Regions from separate parts of the Bradyrhizobium zhanjiangense genome, predicted to be linked through region 3. Evidence: predicted binding sites of a transcription regulator. Region 3 holds the regulator's gene; each other region holds the start of a gene.
What was found. The regulator LexA, encoded in region 3, represses DNA repair genes until DNA is damaged. The targets are predictions, from matches to a motif close to TGTTCNNNNTGTGTTCNG.
Positions count from the first base shown of each region.

Region 1: the regulator LexA is predicted to act here: its motif matches at 3,316-3,333, upstream of XH85_RS44640 (helicase-related protein).
Region 2: the regulator LexA is predicted to act here: its motif matches at 2,546-2,563, upstream of XH85_RS23245 (single-stranded DNA-binding protein).
Region 4: the regulator LexA is predicted to act here: its motif matches at 1,535-1,552, upstream of XH85_RS33815 (DUF3072 domain-containing protein).

Region 1 covers NZ_CP022221.1:9,332,992-9,337,995, forward strand. Annotated here, with positions in the region: gene XH85_RS44640 (helicase-related protein) at 1-3,034, opposite strand, end outside; gene XH85_RS44650 (DUF3108 domain-containing protein) at 3,764-4,573, opposite strand.
Region 2 covers NZ_CP022221.1:4,853,182-4,858,185, forward strand. Annotated here, with positions in the region: gene uvrA (excinuclease ABC subunit UvrA) at 1-307, opposite strand, end outside; gene XH85_RS23235 (outer membrane protein) at 593-1,264, opposite strand; gene XH85_RS23240 (outer membrane protein) at 1,498-2,268, opposite strand; gene XH85_RS23245 (single-stranded DNA-binding protein) at 2,718-3,212, shown strand; gene gyrA (DNA gyrase subunit A) at 3,573-5,004, shown strand, end outside.
Region 3 covers NZ_CP022221.1:4,696,953-4,701,956, forward strand. Annotated here, with positions in the region: gene XH85_RS22425 (ComEC/Rec2 family competence protein) at 1-1,536, shown strand, start outside; gene XH85_RS45260 (hypothetical protein) at 1,675-2,109, opposite strand; gene lexA (transcriptional repressor LexA) at 2,688-3,389, opposite strand; gene XH85_RS22445 (molybdopterin molybdotransferase MoeA) at 3,567-4,778, opposite strand; gene XH85_RS22450 (hypothetical protein) at 5,001-5,004, opposite strand, start outside.
Region 4 covers NZ_CP022221.1:7,046,111-7,051,114, forward strand. Annotated here, with positions in the region: gene XH85_RS33790 (hypothetical protein) at 1-133, opposite strand, end outside; gene XH85_RS33795 (hypothetical protein) at 274-531, shown strand; gene XH85_RS33800 (hypothetical protein) at 626-862, shown strand; gene XH85_RS33810 (hypothetical protein) at 1,252-1,473, opposite strand; gene XH85_RS33815 (DUF3072 domain-containing protein) at 1,589-1,783, shown strand; gene XH85_RS33820 (DUF6496 domain-containing protein) at 1,872-2,168, shown strand; gene XH85_RS33825 (hypothetical protein) at 2,175-2,537, opposite strand; gene XH85_RS33830 (Do family serine endopeptidase) at 2,813-4,354, opposite strand; gene XH85_RS33835 (universal stress protein) at 4,563-5,004, shown strand, end outside.

The sequences.
Region 1 (5,004 bases), 4.6 Mb from region 3:
CATGGCGATGGCGCTCGCCGCGTTTCTCGCCGTCGGCTGACTGCGCTGCTTCGCCCGGCGCGGCCGTCGCGCCCTCTGCAGCCGCCTGCGGACGGTGATGGTGACGCTGATGGCGATGGCGCTCGTGGCGCGGCTTGCGGTCCTCGTGACGGCCGCCGGGACGCCAGACCTCGACGAGCTCGGGCTCCGCCGCAGCCTCAGGCGCGGCAGCGTCGGGCGATACGGCAGCTTCCGTTGCCGCGGTCGCGGCGGCAGCGGCTTCGAGGCCGGCAGCCTCCGCCGGCGCAGCGGTCTCTTCCGCCGGCGGCGCGATGCCGGGGGCATCTTCGGGCGTGACGGGAGCCTCGGGCGATGCTTCCAGCGCCGACTCCGCCGGCGCGGCCTCGTCCTGCGGTTCCACGCCGGGCGCGTCTTCGACGGTGACGGGTTCAGCGGCGGCATCCGTGGAGGATGCCTCCGCGGGCAGACCCGCAACGGCCTCCGCCGCGGTCTCGGTCGAGGTCTCCGCGCTGCCCTCGACGGGCGGCATCTCTGCCGCGATGGTCTCGGTCACCACAGGCTTCTGCGGCAGCGGCGGACGCTTCTCCATGCGATAGCCGAGCGCGCGCAGCACGGACGCAAAATCCTCGCCGGCCGATCCCGTGAGCGAGGTCATCGCCTGCGTCACCACGAAGCTGCGGCCGTCGAATGCGCCGGCGGGCTTTTCGCCGGGCGAATTCTCGCGCCAGGCCAGCGCCGGGCGGATCAGATCGGCAAGCCGCTCCAAAATGTCGACGCGCACGGCGCGCTCGCCGGCCTGCTTGTAGCCGAGCACACGATAGGCATCGCGCGGCAGCTGCTTGTCGACCGGGAACGAGGTGCGGCCCGACGATGCCAGATGCTGCGCGCCCGAGAGCGCGGAGAGATCGACATTGTCCTGCTTCAGCGCCCAGAGCAGCGCGGCCAGCGCACGCGCGGCGGGCTTGAGCAGGCCGGGGAAATAGATGTGATAGGCGCCGAAGCGGACGCCATATTTGCGCAGGACCGCGCGCGAGGGCTGATCGAGATCCTTCAGCTCGTTCGCGATTCTGGGACGCTCGAGCACGCCGAGCGCCTCGACCAGCTGATAAGCGATGCCGCGGGCGATGCCGGTGACATCCTCGGCCTTCGACAGCTCGAACATCGGCCCGAGCAGCTTTTCGATATGCGTCTTGAGCCAGAGCTCGAGCCGCGCCTGCACTTTTTCACGCGGGCCGCCGGTCAATCTCTCGTCGGAGATGATACGGATGCGCGGATGCAGCGCGTCGTCGGCGGCAGACAGGCGCGCCACGGCATCGCCGGTCCAGCGGATGATGCCTTCCGAGGTCAGCACGAACTGCTCGTCCGGCGCGTTGCCCAGCTTCTCGGCGCGCGTGTTGATCTCGCCGGCGAGCACCGCTTGCGCTGCAGCCTGCAAGGCTTTCGCATCGGAGCCGGCTTCCGCCACGTCCGGTGCAAAGGTGAAGCCGTCGAGGCGGCCGATGACATGGCCTTCGACGATGACTTCGCCGGTCTTGCCGATTTCAGTATTCAAGCTCGTGTTCTCCCGCAGGCGGCGCATCAATACACTGGTCCGGCGATCAACGAAACGCTCAGTCAAGCGTTCATGGAGCGCATCCGATAATTTATTTTCGACCTCCCGCGCGATCCCCTGCCAGCGTTCGGGGTCTTTCAGCCAGTCCGGGCGGTTGGCGACGAAGGTCCAGGTGCGAATCTGCGCGATCCGGGCCGACAGCGTGTCGATGTCGCCGTCGATGCGGTCGGCCTGGTCGACCTGGGCGGCGAACCAGGCATCGGGGACGCATCCCTTCTGCATCAGGAAGCCGTAGAGCGTCGTCACCAGCTCAGCATGGGCGGCCGGCGACAGCTTTCGGTAATCGGGGACCTGGCAGGCCTCCCAGAGGCGTTCCACGGCGTCTTTGCCATGCGCGATATCGCGCACCTCGCCGTCGCGGGCGGCGTGGTCGAGCACGCGCATGTCCTCGGCAACAGGCGCGCGCGTCAGCGCCTCGTGCCCCGGAGGTAAGTTCAAGGACACCTGGAGCGCGCCGAGCGAGGAGAAATCCAGCTTCGAGTTGCGCCATTGCAGCATCTTCACGGCATCGAAGGTGTGGTTCTGTAGCGCGTTGACGAGCTCGGGCTCGAACGGCGCGCAGCGGCCGGTGGTGCCGAAGGTGCCGTTGCGCGTGGCGCGGCCGGCGCGGCCGGCGACCTGCGCGAACTCGGCCGGCGTCAGCCTGCGGAACTGGTAGCCGTCGAACTTGCGGTCGGAAGCGAAGGCGACGTGGTCGACGTCGAGATTGAGGCCCATGCCGACGGCGTCGGTGGCGACGAGATAGTCGACATCGCCGTTCTGGAACATCGCCACTTGCGCGTTGCGCGTGCGAGGGCTGAGCGATCCCAGCACCACGGCGGCGCCGCCATGCTGGCGGCGGATCAGCTCGGCGATGGCGTAGACCTCGTCGGCCGAGAACGCGACGATGGCGGTGCGGCGCGGCTGGCGCGTGATCTTGCGGTCGCCGGCGAATTCGAGGCTCGACAGGCGCGGCCGCGTGATCATGGACACGCCCGGCAACAGCCGCTCGATGATCGGGCGCATCGTGGCAGCGCCGAGCAGCAGCGTCTCGTCGCGGCCGCGGCGGTTGAGGATGCGGTCGGTGAAGACGTGGCCGCGTTCGAGGTCAGAAGCGATCTGGACCTCGTCGATGGCGAGGAACGACACATCGAGGTCGCGCGGCATCGCCTCGACGGTCGAGACCCAATAGCGCGGCTTCTTCGGCTTGATCTTCTCCTCGCCGGTGACGAGCGCGACGCTCTCTGGCCCCGCGCGATCGGCGATCTTGTTGTAGACCTCGCGCGCCAACAGGCGCAGCGGCAGCCCGATCATGCCGGAGGGATGCGCCAGCATCCGCTCGATGGCGAGATGGGTCTTGCCGGTGTTGGTCGGACCGAGCACCGCAGTGACGCCGGCGCCGGGCGCGCGCTCGGAAGCGAAGGGGGAGGGAGAGAAAGCCATATCCAGGGATTAGGTAGTGGCGATTTGGGCGAATGTCAGTGCCGTTTTGGGGCGGGAGCGCGAAGCGCTTGAAAGTCACCTCGCCCCGCTTGCGGGGAGAGGTCGGCGCGAAGCGCCGGGTGAGGGGGGCTCTCCGCGAGTCGAACTGTCACCGTTTTCGCGGATGCAGCCCCTCACCCCAACCCTCTCCCCGTAAGAACGGGGAGAGGGAGAAGAGAGAGCTCCCCAAACCTCGCGCAACTGTCTCACTTTGCGACGCTTTTCCCGTTGGCCTTAAGCTTCGGAACGACTCTAGAACGAATCGCGGCCGAATCGCTGACTCCCTGATGAGTCCTGTTCCGTTCACGCAACATGTCGCGGGACTCGTGTTGATTGTGCACTAGATGGAGTTTTGCCCGATCGCACAAGCGAGGTTTCGGCGGCGGGTTTCTTAAAATTGGGGATGGCGCGGAGTCGAATCAGAATCGGGCGGGAGTCAAATGGATTCCCGTCTCGCCGGCCTGCAAAACAAAAAGTGCGAAAACAACCCCATGCACAGTAGCATGTCATTGAATTTACACACTTTCTTACCCTCCCCTGGAGGGGAAGGGTCGGCGCACATGGAGCGCAGCGAAATGCGCGACGGGGTGGGGTGATCTCTCCCCACGGGCACTGTTCGTGTGGAGAGATCACCCCACCCCGCTCGCGCTACGCGCGATCGACCCTCCCCCTCCAGGGGAGGGTGAAGGCTTATTGCGTCTTCGCGACGCGCGGCGGCTGGGGGGAGGTGATGAAGCTGGTCGCTTCCAGCATGGCCGGCCCCAGCGGCGTCGGCACTTTCAGCCAGAACGGGACCAGGATGCGCGTGCCCGCCACCGGCGCGAACGCGATCTCGATGTTGCGCTGGGCGGCGAGGTATTTGATCACGGGGCGGTCGGGGATGTAGCCGGCGACAGGCACGAAATAGAGCGCGCAAACCACGACCGGGCCACGATAGCCCTTCTCCGCCTTCACGCTCTCCATGCGCTTGAAATCGAGTTTGAGATCGTAGCGCATGCGGCCGTCGAACACGGGCGCGGCGTTGTGGCAGGCCTCCGGCGAGACGGGATCGCCGGTGCCGGGCACGCGCAGCAGCGAGGCCGTCATCGGGTCCCAGACGCCGCGGCGATGCGCCTCGGTGACGACGATGCGGTCCGGATCGACCGGCGGCTCCGGCAGGATCGCGAACTCCTTCACATTGCCCTTGTCGAGCGTGATGCGGATCTCTTCGGTCTTCTTCGAGGTGGTGGTTGAGGCCTGATAGCCGGTCGCAACCAGCGCGCCGTTGACGACGCGGCCTTGGCTAGCGCCGGTGCCGGACCCGCCCGTGAACGACTTCAAGATCCCGGTGGTGCCGCCGGAGGCCGCGGCCGCGAACACGTCGTCCTGGATGTCGATGTTCCAGGCGCCCCTGCCGACGGGAATGCCCGCCAGCGACGCCTCATACTGCGCCTCGAGCTTGCCCTGCGCCGCTACAGGCTCGGCCGCCCACGCCACGGCGAGGCCGCACAGGGCCGCCAGGGCCAGCTGGCCGGCAGAGCGCCGCCGGGGCGAAACGGGGGACGAGGTGGGCACGAAGCTTTCCAATCGGGGCGCCAAGTGATGCGTTACTTAAGCCGAAATCGGCGGCAGGCAATGCGTCCGGGCGCGCAGACGCGGAACTCCACCGGATTCTTCCGGCGCGATTACGCCCTTTATGTGATGGTAAGGCGTTCCGATCATTGCCGTTTTGGTGATTGGGGAGCCGCGGGCTCCGACTCCTCTCCCGCTTGCGGGAGAGGTCGCGCGCAGCGCGGGTGAGGGCTCTCTCCTCTTGGGGGCTCTCTTTGGAGGCACCACCCGTGATAACGACTGTCCCTCCGCGGAGGCACCCCCTCCCCAACCCTCCCCCGCAGGCGGGAGAGGGGGCGCACCACCGCCGGGGCGGGCACGAAACCTGCCCCAAATCCTTG
Region 2 (5,004 bases), 160 kb from region 3:
CGATCGAGATGGCCGGCGATAGCCCGTCGATCTGGTCGACGTCAGGCTTTTGCATCATCTCCAGGAATTGGCGCGCATAGGCCGACAGCGATTCGACGTAGCGGCGCTGGCCCTCGGCATAGATGGTGTCGAAGGCGAGCGAGGATTTGCCGGAGCCTGACAGGCCCGTGAACACCACCAGCTTGTCGCGGGGAATCTCGACGTCGATGTTCTTGAGGTTGTGCTCGCGCGCGCCACGGATCGTAATTGCGCGCAGGCTCGAGCCCGCGTTCTGTTGTTGGCGCTTGGCCTTGATCACTTCGTCCATCCCGGTGGTCCTCAAGGAATCCAAAGACGCGCGATCGCGCCAATGCAAAAGGCGCGCTTCGCCCGGAACCGGGATCGGCGCCGCTGGGTATGGCAGCGAACGTAGGAAGAACGGGCGCGGATTTCCAGTGGCCTTTGCGAATCGTCAACGGATTGTTGGCGCGCTGGCGGCATCTGGCAGCAGGAGCGGCGGAACTGCGGGGAACGGCTCTACAAACAAAAAGGCCGGCGCGAGGCCGGCCTCTCGTGACGATGTGACGTCGGTCGCGAAGATCAGTACTTCAGATCAGTACTTGGCGACGACCGGGCCGCCGAAGTGATAGTTCACGCCAACCTGCACGGTGTGGAAGTTGATCGTGCCGGACGCCAGCGGAGTGCCGAGGTTGGAGAAGTAGTTCTCGCTGCCGAGGCTGCGATAGAGGTACTCGCCCTTGACCGACCACTGCGGAGCGAAGAACGCTTCGACGCCCGCACCGACGGTCCAGCCGGAGTGCCACTTGCTGTCGGAGACGCTCACGCCCAGCGCGCTGAGGGTGATCTTGTTGTCGATCCAGGCGTAACCACCGGTCCCGTAGAACAGGAAGTTATTGACGGCCCAGCCGATACGGCCACGCACTGTGCCCAGCGCATCGGTCTTGGAAGCCACGGTGATGCCAAGCGCGGTCGCCGAAGCGTTGACGTCAGCCCAGGCGCCATCCGCCTCGATGCCGAACACGACGTTGCCGGTCTGCCAGTTGTAGCCGGCGGTGCCGCCGACGAAGCCGCCCTGCATCTTCGGGTCGGTCGAAGTAGCTTCCCAAGCGCCGCCGCCGACGACACCGAGATAGAAGCCGGTCCAGTTGTAAACAGCAACCGGAGCGATCGGCGCCTTGGTGTAGGGGCGGGCTGCGAGATCAGCGGCCGAAGCCGGAGCAGCGAGAGCGAACAAACAGGCCGAAGCCAACAAAACCTTCTTCATCTTCAATCTAATCCCAGTCCCAGTTTCTGTTGTTGCCTTCCATGCCGGAAGGGCAGCGGACTCAACGGCCCAACTAATGCCGTGCTTACACCACTAAAGCCGCAAGTTGTGTCTCCGAAAAGCCACAACAGCCCCCAAAACGTGGCAAGTGCCGACCTATTGTTCCGGAGAGCACGCAAGCAAAAGGCCGGCGCGAGGCCGGCCTTCAATCTCTCAGTGATATCAGGTAGATATCAGTATTTTGCGATGAGCGGACCGCCCCAACGGTAGTTCACGCGGATCAAGCCGATATCGACATCCTGGCTGATGCGCTCGGAGCGTGTGACGACACCGAGCGGGGCAGTGACAAAATTGCCGGACCCGGTGAAGTTGATCGTGCGGTTGCCGAGGAAGATGTGATCGTACTCGAAGCCGACCGACCAGTTCGGCGCGAATCCGAACTCGATGCCCGCACCCACCGTGCCGCCCCAACGGGTCTCGTTGGCCCGGTCGAACTCGAGGCCTGTCGCCAAATCGTAGGTCCGATAGCGATCACCGACAACGGCGCCGCCGCCCTTCACGTAGAGCAGCACGTTGTTCCAGGCGTAGCCGACCTGGCCGGTGATCAAACCGAACGAGTCGATCTTCGAGCGGTTGCGAAGGGCGAACAGCGCGCTGACATTGTCGCCAGAAAAGTCGGCCCAGTTGCCCTGGCCCTCGACGCCGAACACCCAATTGGCCGACTGCCAGCGATAGCCAACCTGGCCACCGACCGTGCCGCCCGTCGCGTTGTGGCAGCCTTCGCCGACCAGAGTGCCGGTCACAGGCGTCACGAAGTCCCAGCACTTGTGGCTGGTGCCGCCGCCGCCGTTGATACCGATGTAGAAGCCGCTCCAGTCGTAGATGGCGGCGACCATCGGCGGCGGAGCTTTGGTGAAGGGACGCGCAGCGAGATCTGCCGCACTTGCAGGAGCCGACAGGCCCAACGCGATTGCACCGATTGCACCATACAGAAGCTTATTCATTGCAGTCTCCCCAGTTTCGTCCGCTTCTCGAACTCCCCGAAGCGGTTGATCAGGCGCGACGCCCATATGAACTAAGTCCGGCTCAACCGTAGCCTAGGGAGTGGGCAATGTCCGTCTCCGAAATGCCACACTCGCAAACCGATTGAACCAAGTGCAACTTGATGAATGTTAAGTAGTTTTTACCGTCTCTCGGGAACCCAAAAAGTTCCATCCGGAGGCTGCCTTTTTCATCGCCAATCGTGACCGGACTCGGCCCGATATCCGCCCGATCGCCACAAAGAACAAATCTGGAACGAAGCGGATGGCGATGCTATATGTGGGGATAACCTTGGGGGTGATGGGCTGAGCGGCGTCCGTAAGCGTATAGGTCGCCTCAACAGGGCGGCGGAGGAACGCGGGGAGCGGACTTTCGCCTTTGAAATTCAGTGGCATTGGAGTGGAGAGCGGCGATGGCGGGAAGCGTCAACAAGGTCATTCTGGTTGGAAATCTCGGCAAGGATCCCGAAATCCGCCGCACCCAGGACGGGCGGCCGATCGCGAATTTGAGCATCGCCACCTCGGATACCTGGCGCGACAAGAATACCGGCGAGCGCAAGGAAAAGACCGAGTGGCATCGCGTCGTGATCTTCAATGAAGGGTTGTGCAAGGTCGCCGAGCAGTACCTGAAGAAGGGCGCCAAGGTCTACATCGAGGGCGCGCTCCAGACCCGCAAATGGACCGACCAGAGCGGCGTCGAGAAATACTCGACCGAGGTCGTGCTCCAGGGCTTCAACTCGACGCTGACGATGCTCGACGGCCGCGGTGGCGGCGGAGGAGGCGGCAGCTTCGGTGATGAGCCGGGCGGCGATTTCGGCTCCTCCGGTCCCGTCAGCAGCGCACCGCGCCGTCCTGTTGCCGCCGGCGGCGGTCGCAACAGCGACATGGATGACGATATCCCGTTCTGAGAACACGGATCGCGCGGCCAAGGCGCATCGCCTGATCGCGCCGCGCCGGGTGTGTCGTGTCAGCAATTCCTACTAATCGGCGGGGCGGGCTCGGATTTTCCGGGCCCGCTTCATGTTCGACGTGAGCTCGGACTTCACATGGGCAAACCGTCTGACAGGGGCCCGCTCGCGGCGCGGTTTTCCAGGCGCGTGAGGTCATTTTGGAGGGGCGATTCCGGGCCTCTCGGAAGCAGCGCTCAGAAGGGCTTAAGTTGTTGGAAAAATAGGCGGAAAAATCGCTTGCCAGGGCCCTCGCGAGGGTGGTTATCCGGCCCCCGATGCGCTATATGATTCCCAGATAAAACCTCACCGGATTTCCCCTTGGCTGACGACGATAACAAGCCCGGCGACCAGCCGGCGCAACCCTCGGACATTCGCCCCGTCTCCATCCTCGACGAGATGAAGAAGTCCTATCTCGATTACGCCATGAGCGTGATCGTGTCGCGCGCGCTGCCCGATGCGCGCGACGGCCTGAAGCCGGTGCATCGCCGCATCCTGTTCTCGATGAACGAGGAAGGCTACACGCCGGACAAGAAGCACAAGAAGTCGGCCGGTATCGTCGGCGACGTCATGGGCCAATACCATCCGCATGGCGACCAGGCGATCTACGACGCGCTGGTGCGCATGGCCCAGCCTTTCTCGATGCGCGAACTGCTGGTGGACGGGCAGGGCAATTTCGGCTCGGTCGACGGCGATCCGCCGGCGGCGATGCGCTACACCGAGTCGCGCCTGACCAAGATCGCGCTGAAGCTGCTCGACGACATCGACAACGAGACCGTCGACTTCCAGGACAATTACGACGGCTCGACCAAGGAACCGGTGGTCCTGCCGGCGCGGTTCCCGAACCTGCTGGTCAACGGCGCCGGCGGCATCGCGGTCGGCATGGCCACCAACATCCCGCCGCACAATCTCGGCGAGGTCATTGATGCCTGCCTGGCGTTGATCGACAATCCGTCGCTGACCATCGACGAGCTCAACAACATCATCCCGGGCCCGGATTTTCCGACCGGCGGCATCATCCTGGGCCGCCAGGGCATCCGCAGCGCCTACCATCTCGGCCGCGGCTCCATCGTGATGCGCGGCAAGGTCACGTTCGAGACGATCCGCAAGGAGCGCGAGGCGATCGTCATCACCGAGATCCCGTATCAGGTGAACAAGGCGACGATGGTCGAGCGCATCGCCGAGCTCTACAAGGAAAAGAAGATCGAGGGCATCTCCGATCTGCGTGACGAGTCCGACCGCGAGGGCTATCGCGTCGTCATCGAGCTCAAGCGCGATGCCGTGCCCGACGTGGTGCTGAATCAGCTCTACAAGTTCACGCCGCTGCAGACGAGTTTCGGCGTCAACGCCGTCGCGCTCGATTCCGGCCGTCCGCAGACGATGAACCTAAAGGATATGCTGACGATCTTCGTCGGCTTCCGCGAGCAGGTCGTCACGCGCCGGACCAAGTACAAGCTGCGCAAGGCGCGCGAGCGCGCGCATGAGCAGGTCGGCCTCGCCATCGCGGTCGCCAACATCGACGAGATCATCAAGGTCATCCGCACTTCGCCGACGCCGGCGGCTGCGCGCGACACCCTGATGACGCGCGACTGGCCGGCGCGCGACGTCGAGGACATCATCACGCTGATCGACGATCCGCGCCACCGCATCAACGCAGACGGCACCATCCGCCTGTCGCTGGATCAGGCCAAGGCCATCCTGGAACTGCGCCTGGCACGTCTCACTGCACTCGGCCGCGACGAGATCGGCGACG
Region 3 (5,004 bases):
ATGCAGGGCCTGCGCGATGCGATCGACGCGCGCATCCGTGCGACGCTCGAGGGCGACAACCGTGCGATCGCGACCGCGCTGCTCACCGGACGGCGCGATGCGATCACCACGCCCGTCAACGACGCCATGTTCATCTCGGGGCTCGGCCATGTGCTGTCGATCTCCGGCTATCACATGGCGGTTGTCGCCGGTGTCGTGTTCTTCGCGGTGCGTGCGCTACTGGCACTGATCCCGGGGCTGGCGGCGGGCTTTGCCATCAAGAAATGGTCGGCAGCTGCAGCGCTGGTGGCGGCCGCGTTCTATCTGCTGCTGTCAGGCGCGGAGGTCGCGACGCAAAGATCGTTTTTCATGACGGCGGTGGTGCTGATCGCGGTCATGGTCGATCGCCGCGCCATCACCTTCCGCACGCTGGCGGTGGCCGCGCTGATCGTGCTCGCGGTCGCGCCCGAAGCGCTGGTGCATCCGAGTTTTCAAATGTCCTTCGCCGCGACGCTCGGACTGGTCGCGCTGGTGCAGATCGGCATGCCGAACCTGTTTGCTTCGCCCGATCATTCGGCGACAGCGCGCATCGCGCTATGGGGCGGCCGCGAGATCGCGATGCTGTTCCTGGCCTCGCTGATCGCGGGGCTTGCGACCACGCCCTACGCCGCCTTCCATTTCCACCGTGTCACGCCGTTTGGCGTACTCGCCAATCTTGGCGCGATGCCGGTGGTTTCGGCGCTGGTGATGCCGGCGGGGCTGCTGGGATTGCTCGCGGCTCCCTTCGGGCTCGACGGCGTGTTCTGGTGGCTAATGGGGATCGGGATCGACTGGATGGTCGCGGTATCGCGCTGGGTGGCGGCACTGCCGGGCGCAGTCGGCCGCATCCCCGCCTTCGGCATCGCGCCGCTGGTCGCGGCAAGCCTCGGGATCATCGTGATGGGCCTGTTGCGCACCCCCTTGCGCTGGTCTGGTGCCCTGCTGCTACTGGCTTCCATTGCCTGGGGGCTGTCGGTGCGGCAGCCCGATATCCTGATTGCCGGAGACGGCGCGAGCGTCGCGGTGCGCGGCCGCGACGGACACCTGCATGTGATCCGGACGAGCAAGGACGGCTTTCTGCTTAGGGAGTGGTTAGCTGCCGACGCTGATCCGCGCGACGCCGGGAGTAGCTCGCTGGCCGACGGCGTGTCGTGCGACGAGGCCGGCTGCGTGACGCCGCTCGCCGACGGGAGGCTGGTTGCGCTTTCCTTGCGGATCGACGCGCTGGCTGATGATTGCAGCCGCGCCGCGCTGGTAGTGACGCGGCGGCCCGCACCGCCCGATTGCGCGGCGATGGTGGTCGATCGGCAGCGTCTCACCAGCCAAGGCGCGCTGGCGTTGACGCAGCGTGGTGACGGTTTTGCGGTTCAGGCTGTGAGAGCAAGAGGCACAAGCCGCCCTTGGCTCCCGGCCGGCGCCGGCGAGGGTGATTTCGACGGAAGCCTCGCGCCGAAGGCCGCTACGGCCCGCAACCGGGACGCGACTCCGGCGGAGACCGACTTGCAGGCCGACGATTAAGGCCAGACGATTAAGAACAAATGCAGGAGCTGGTCCGGGTCCAGCCGGACTTCCGCAGAACATAAATCATACCATCTCGCCGGCCTCGGCCGGCGATGGCATTTTCAATCCTGGCCCGACCTGGTGGCCAGGGACGGCTCAGCCGATCGGCAGACGCGTGATCGTCGGCCGGCTGTCGGCATCGATCTGCGGCTTGTGCTCGCGCTCGCTGACCGGCTGCGTCACCGGCAGTTGCAGCACGGTTGCGTGCTGGCCTTCGACGAGCTGCGTCACCAGCACGTATTTGCCGTCGGGGAATTCGATCGCGTCATGATGGCGATCGGGAATGTGCGGATCGATCTTGCCGAACTTGCCGACGCGGGAGTTGATCGTGCGCGTCCAGATCCAACGATTGTCGTAACGGACGTTGTCGGCGAAGGCGAGCTCCGTTCCCGGCAGCAGGCAGACGGCCACGGTCGGGTCGGCCGCGGAAGCGAAGCCGCGCGTCGAGGTGCCGCGGAACGTTGTCGACACGATCGTCTCGCCGACTTCGGCGGGGCGCGATGCAACGGCATGCAGACTGTAGTCACACATCGGGTGCTCCTATTCGAAGATAGCAACCCGCGCCTCTTTCGGAGGCGCAAGCCTCTATCAGAGTGGAAGCACGTAACATTCTGCTTGGTTGTGGGCGAATCTGCGGCTGGCGTCAGTCGGATGCGATCACATTATCTTTCCCGAATCCAATAGGAACAAAGCTCGCTTCAGTGCATTTGGCGGATGCGAGCGTCAGCGGCCTGCGGGCGCCGACCATCCGGAATATGGCCAACTCGGCTGTGGCTGTCGCGCGACGGCACTTCGGGCGCTGCGGAATTGCTCACTCGTTGTCGCATGCGCCGACTTGCGGGGATGGTGCTGCGATTGTACTGCGAATGCTTGCGCTGCCGATGCAGCGATCAGCACAGTTGCGAAGGCGCTCAAAACGATCCTACGCATCGTTGTCTCCTCGATCTCTTGAGCCGCAAAGCGATGAGTGCTTCGGGCGGCATGCCGAGGACGTAGCGCTTGGAAAGGGGCCAGATAATCTGCCCAAGACCAGAAAGACTATCCAGCTGAAGCGGACAATCCGTCCGCTCCAATCGGAATCATCGGTATCGAATGACCACTGAGTCTTCTCAGTACTTGCGGTACAGTCCGATCAGCTTGCCCTGAATCTTCACCCGGTTCGGCGGCAGGATGCGCACCTCGTAGGCGGCGTTGGCGGGCTCGAGCGCGATCGACGCGCCGCGGCGGCGGAAGCGCTTGAGCGTCGCTTCCTCGTCGTCGATCAGCGCCACCACGATGTCGCCGGTATCGGCGCTCTCGTTGCGCTGGATCAGCGCCATGTCGCCGTCGAGGATGCCGGCCTCGACCATCGAATCGCCGCGCACTTCGAGCGCGTAGTGTTCGCCCGAGCCGAGCATGTCGGGCGGTACGCTGATGGTGTGACTGCGGGTCTGCAACGCTTCGATCGGCGTACCGGCTGCGATGCGACCCATCACCGGCACCGCAACGGGACGCTCGCCCTCGTCGGCGGGTGGGCTGGAGCTCGCGCGCACCTTGCCGAGATTGCCCTCGATGACGCTTGGCGTGAAGCCGCGGCGGTTGCCGGCGGCCGCCTGGAGCTCAGGCAGCTTGATCACCTCGATGGCGCGAGCGCGGTTGGGCAGGCGGCGGATGAAGCCGCGCTCCTCCAGCGCGGTGATCAGGCGATGGATGCCCGATTTCGAGCGCAGGTCGAGCGCATCCTTCATCTCGTCGAAGGAGGGCGGCACGCCGCTTTCCTTCAGACGTTCGCTGATGAACCGCAGAAGCTCGTATTGTTTGCGCGTTAACATCTCGACCAAAGTCCCCCGGTTGATGTCGTTCGATTGCGAGACGCTGAATTGGAGCGGCGAACCGCTACATCCTCGAAACAAATCATGAACGGACACTATATGTTCGATATGTGTTCCGCAACTGCTTAATTTTGCGTGAACACGACAAAGTTCGCGGAACACGTGTGGTGGATGCGCTCAGACGGGCAGGCGCAGCACCTCGCAAGGCGAGCCGGCTCCGGCCTTCGGCGCGAACGGCGCGCGCACGAGAAGTGCCTGTGCCGCAGCGAGATTCGCAAGCAGCGAGGAATCCTGGTGATGGACGGGAACGGCCACCAGCGTGCCGTCGTCGCGCTGTTCCAGACGTGCGCGAAGATAATCCGCGCGCATATCGTTTGCGCCCACATCGCGGCCGAGCACGGCGCGCTCATGGCGGTGATGAATCACGGATCGACCCGATACCGCACGAATCAGCGGGACCATGAACAGGAAGGCGCACACATAGGAGGAGACGGGATTACCCGGCAGGCCGATCACGCGCATCGCACCGAGCCGCCCATGCATCATCGGCTTGCCCGGGCGCATCGCAATCTTCCAGAACGCCATCGAGATACCTTCGTCCCTCAGCGCCTGCTGGACCAGATCGTGGTCGCCGACCGATGCGCCGCCGGTCGTGACCAGGATGTCGGCGCCGCTCTCGCGGGCGCGGCGGATGCCGGCGGTGGTGGCCTCCAGCGTGTCGGCGGCGATGCCGAGGTCGATGGTCTCGGCCCCCTCGCTGCGGGCGAGCGCGTGCAGGGCATAGCCGTTGGAATAGACGATCTGGCCGCGGCCGGGCGCGGCGCCTGGCATCACCAGTTCGTCGCCGGTGGCGAGGATCGCGACCTTCGGGCGGCGGCAGACGGCAAGCTGCGGGTGATTCATGGCGGCGGCGAGCGCGAGGTCGCGCTCGGTGAGACGGGTTCCCTTGCGCAGGAGCACGTCGCCTTCGGCGAAGTCAACGCCTGCGGGGCGGATGTGCCGACCGGGAATCGCGGCTTCCTTGATCGTGATGCGCGTGCCGTCCGCGACCGTATCCTCCTGGATCACGACCGCGTCGGCACCGTTGGGAACGACGCCGCCGGTGAAGATCCGCACGGCTTCGCCGGCGCCGACCGTTCCCGCGAACGGACGACCCGCCGCCACCTCGCCAATCACCGTCAGTCGGGAATCGATCGCCCCCGCGTCGGCCGCGCGCACGGCATAGCCATCCATCGCCGACATCGCTTCCGGCGGCTGCGTGCGCAGCGCCGCCACGTCGCGGGCGAGCACACGGTGGAAGGCTGCGTCGAGAGCAACCATTTCCTCGGCCAGAGGCTCCGCGCCGGCAAGCACGGCGGCAAGCGCATCGGAAACCGGCATGAGAGCCACGGCGAAAACTCCTGCTCGCGGACGAATTGGCAGGAAGCCTTCTAGCCGAGCGCGAGCGCAGAGGCAAAAGAGCAGCCGAGCGGAATGATCATCCCGACGACGCATTCGCAGGCAACGAAGGCGATGTCAGGCCGGGCGGGACATGATCTCCAGGACGAGGCAGATTGGTACCAGAGTGGCCATGGCTAGGACGAGAATGACGAGAGCCACGGCCAGCATCGATCAA
Region 4 (5,004 bases), 2.3 Mb from region 3:
CGCGTAGCGCCTTCGCATAGCGGCGAGCCGCGCTTCGTTCCGCGCCGCGCGGGAGCTTGCGCGCCTTGCGTAGGATGTCCGCGGCCGCGTTGCGATAGGCCAGCGAGCGGTACAGAAAGACTACCTTGCCCATATCGATATTCCCGTGTTGACAGTGCTCATCTTCGCAAGCCGGGCATGAACGTCGGATGAAGCTGACGATGACAATTCCTTCATCCTGATGGAACCAATGGCGATCGCGCGCGTTTGCCTGCCAGATCGGGACATAGTTCCATGCGCGCGAAAAAGTCGTCGAACCTGATCTCTCCCACCGGCCTTATCAAGCTGATGACACATGCGATGATGGGTGCAGCCCTCGGCCTCGCCTTCAGCCTCGCACTCATTCTGACCAATCCAGCCGTCGCCAACCTGCTGAGCCATGGCGGAAGCCAAGCCGCTATTGTCTTCGCTCTCACGCTGGTGACGACCTTCGCGATCGGCGCGACGCTCACCGGCATCGTGTTCATCCTCGAAGAGAACAAGCAATCTTGAAGCGTGCGCGACGCGTGGAGAAGCTTTGTTGGGAACTCCTGCGAGGAACGGCCGTTGGCCGCCTGCGTCAATTTAACCCAGGGAGTTCCCCCATATGAAGACAGTCAAGCTCGTCCTCACCGCAATGTTGGCAACGGGCCTCGCCGCCGCGCCGTTCGCCGTGCAGGCGAAGTCGCACAAGGCCAAACATGGATCCTCGATGTCATCGTCGCAGACCACGGGCGCGAATACCAAGTCCTCCAAGGGTGCCGATCCCTCCGGTCAAGGCGGCTCTGGCCCCGGCTCCGACCAGGGCGGCACGATGACGAACAAGGGCGGCATGAGCAAGTGAGCTCTGCCCGGCAAGGTGAGAGTCCCGCGTTCAGCGCGGGGCTTTTCACTCGAGGACGACGACGATTCATCTTGCCCTCTCCTTCGCGCTCTAGGCTAGCGCCACATGGTCGGCGCGCTGATCCTCCGACAGCATCGACAATCTCCAGCATGTCGCTTGCGCGCACGCCTTAGCTGCGTCGGATGTCAGTGATGTTAAGACAGCTTGCCGCGGAATTCGTCTTAACGAGATGCTCGAACTGCGCCCGCTTGCGCGCGATCAGGCCGCAGCGTCGTCGAGGCCCTCGCGCTGCAATTGCCGGATGGCGGAGCCCAGTTCGAGAATCTCGGCGCGCAATTTCAGGATCCGGTAGTTGTCCGGGTCTTCCTCCACCGCGCGCCCCCGATGTCTCAGCGGCGGGCCAACACGCGCGCCGGCTTGTCGACATTCATCAAGGAGCGAAGACGCATCCGGTCGCGAACGTCGGGCAGGACATCGCCGCCCCCGGCCGACTTCCATTCGTCGATAAGCAGGTTGATCTTCCGGCGCAGATTGATCTGCGCCAGAGCTTGTTCGGTGCAGTCGCAATCGCCGTTGACGAGAGCGCGCACAGACGCCTCGACATCGGCCATTTCCAGCCTCAAAGCGCTGATTTTACGCCGAATTTCATTAATTCTGTTGTCCATGGCTTGTTAGAACAAAATAAGAACATATAGTCAAGCCAGATTTCAAGGACGGAGGAGCGACATGCAGGTCCAGGCGAAATACGACGCCAGGGTTTTTCTTGGCGAGCAGATGACACGGGCGCAGGGACTGAGGCTGAAGCGGCTGAGCGAAGAGGCCTATCAGCCGGCACAATATGCGCGAGATCTGTCCTCTGCCGAGGCTGCGCGGCGCATTCAGGTGCTGGAGGCCGAGATCGAGCTGGCGAATTCGTTCTGAGCCGCCTTCACCGCCCGGAACATTGCACGCGTGCTGTCGGAACCATGCCAGTGTCGAATGGTTCTCCCTCCGCCAAGGGAGAACAGGCATGGCACGCAAGGCAAAGAAGCGCCGCTACTCGCGCAGCTCCGGCAGCGATGTCGAAAGCGAGATGCGGCGCTACAAGAAAGGTACCGCGAAGAGCGGACGTGGCGGTCGCGGCGGACGCGTGAAGAGCCGCAAGCAGGCGATCGCGATCGGGCTGTCGAAGGCCCGCAAGAAGGGCAAGAAGGTCCCGAAGAAGGCCTCGAAGCGGAAGACGTCCAAGAAGAAGACGTCCAGGAAATCTTCCAAGAAATCTTCCAAGAAATCGTCGAAGCGCAAATCCAGCAAGCGGTCGCGCTGACCTCAGTCAGATCATGCTGCCCGGCATGAAGCAGCGGATCGAAATCCCGAACGCAGTCTTCACCGGCCACACCATGGTGCGGCCGGCGCGGTTCGGCTCGGTGATCACGGCTTCATCCGGCACCTCGACCCATTGCCCGTCCAACCGCACACGGTAGTGCCCGTTGTGCGATTCCCAATCTGGGTCGGAGACGGCAAAGCCGTCCGCATCCGAGCAGCACGGACCGAGGTGGCTGCGCAGGCTGTCGAACCATGGCTTCAGGGGCGAGTTCGCATAGCGGCCATCGTCGCGCCCGAAGGCGTTTCCAGCCGGCAGCACGAACCACGCCACGAGCAGCGTACTCATCAGCGAGAGCTTCAATCGATCCATGTCGGCACCGATCAATGTGAACCAGCGGCCAGTTCCACAAAGCGGCCGGAGGTTCGAAGGTTCCACGCTCGCGAGCCCACTCCGCGGCTGCGTTGCCGCCGAGCAGATGCCCGACCAGAAAGTGTGATGGCCGAACACGGCTTTTTCGGACGAACCGGGTCACCCTCCCTGCCGTTAACGAGAATGTTATCGGGTGACCTGTGGGAATCTTAAGTGCGAATGCGAAAGGCGGCCCAAAGGGCCGCCTTTTTGAATTGTACCGATCGAGGTTCGCCTTACGCGAGTGGCACCGCGACGAACCGGGTGGCATCCGCGCTTCTGATCTGCAACAGCACGCTGCGCTTGCCGGACGATTTGGCCTGCGCCAGCTCCGAGCGCACCTCGCCGACATTGCTGACGGCCTTGCCGCCGACATTGAGGATGACGTCACCGGTCTTGATGCCGCGCTGCGCGGCCGGCCCTTCCGGATCAACCTCGGTGACGACGACACCCTTCTGGCCGGCGCCCTGCACATCGCCGGCCGGAGCCAGACCAAGCCCGAGGCGCGGCATGCCGGCGCCCGGCTGCACCTTGCCGTCATAGGCCTTGCCCTGAGCCTGCCGTTCGTTCGGCAGTTCGCCGAGCGCCAGCGTCACCGTCTTGCTCTCGCCCTTGTGGAAGACGTCGAGCTTGACTGAGCTGCCGGGCGCCAGGGTGGCGATGGTGCGGGCGAGATCGCGGGAATCCTTGACTGCCGTGCCGTTGACGGAGGTGATGACGTCGCCCGCCTCGATGCCGGCCTTCGCCGCCGGGCTGTCGGGTTGCGGATTGTCGACGATCGCGCCGCGCGCCTGCTTCAGTCCGAGACTATCGGCGATATCCGATGTCACCGGCTGCACCTGCACGCCGAGCCAGCCGCGGGTGACCGCGCCCTTGTCCTTCAACTGCGCCACCACCAGTTTTGCGGTCGTGGCCGGAATGTCGAAGCCGATGCCGACCGAACCGCCGGAGGGCGAGAAGATCGCGGTGTTCACGCCGATCACGTTGCCGTTCATGTCGAAAGCGGGACCGCCGGAATTGCCTTTGTTGATCGGCGCGTCGATCTGGATGAAGTCGTCATAAGGACCATTGCCGATGTCGCGGCCGCTGGCCGAGACGATGCCGGCGGTGACGGTGCCGCCGAGCCCGAAGGGATTGCCGACCGCGACCACCCAATCGCCGATGCGCGGCTTCTGGTCGGAGAATTTGACGAACGGAAAATCCTTCTTGCCGTCGACCTTGATCAGCGCGAGATCCGTCTTCGGATCGGCGCCGACGACCTTCGCGGTGTAGGTCGTGCCGTCGTCCATGGTCACCTGCACGGACTCGGCGTGATCGACGACGTGGTTGTTGGTCACGGCATAGCCATCGGCCGAGATGAAGAAGCCCGAGCCCTCGCCCGTGATCATCTGGTGGCGCTGACGCGGCATGCCGTTCATGCCATCGGGAAAGCGGAAGCCGAACTGTCGCGAGAACTGGTCGAACGGCGAGTCTTCGTCCGAATCCATCCGGTTCTGTTGCAGCATTGCGCTCTTGTCGCTGTCCTGGTCGATTCTGACCCGCACCGAGATGACGGCGGGTTTGACCTTGGCCACGAGATCGCCAAAGCCCGGCGGGGTCGCAGCCGTTTCCGCGGCCTGGGCCGGCGCGACGAAGGAGGTCAGGCCGAATGGCGAAGCACCGGGAGCAGCCGCCAGCACGGCCGCGCCGAGCGCGGCTGCGGTGCCGAGCAGCGTGAGCCTGCGCGGCCTCAAGATCTTGCGGGACGTGGGGGTGTCGGAATTGACGCGATCGTTCATGTCGAAATGTCCATGTTGAGCAGGTGTCGCCTTGCGCGTAACATGGGCGTTGCCACCTTACGGCGTCCCGTCCAGGCGATTAAATCTTGGCAAAGGATTGGGACCGGGCCCCGCGGCGAGTTCGTCGCTGCACATTGATGCAGCTCAACGCAGGTCCTTCGTGCAGTGAAAAACTGCGTCACCGGATGATGTTCATCGGAGGCGCGCCATGTACAAAGACATTCTCGTCCACATCCCGACCGAGCGTCCGATGCGTCCCGCGATCGATGGCTCGATCTCGCTCGCGGCGCACCTCAACGCCCATCTCGACGCGGTCGCGGTCGGCTATATCGCAACCAGTGCGGCTTACGTCGTGGAGGGTGGCGCCGCCGCGGCGGCCGTGTTCGAGCTGGAACGCGAGCGCGCAATGGAGCGGGCCGAGGCCGCGCTCGCAATATTCAGGAGCGAAGCGGTGAACGCGGGCATCTCCCACGCCTGCCACCCGCTCGGCGCGATCCCGATGGATGCAGCCGGCACGCTCGGCGAGATGGCGCGACTGCACGACCTCAGCATCGTGCTCCAGCCCGATCCGACGCAAGGCTCGTTCGACAACGACATGCCCGGCGAGATCCTGTTCCAGGCGGGCGGCCCGGTGCTGTTCCTGCCGTACA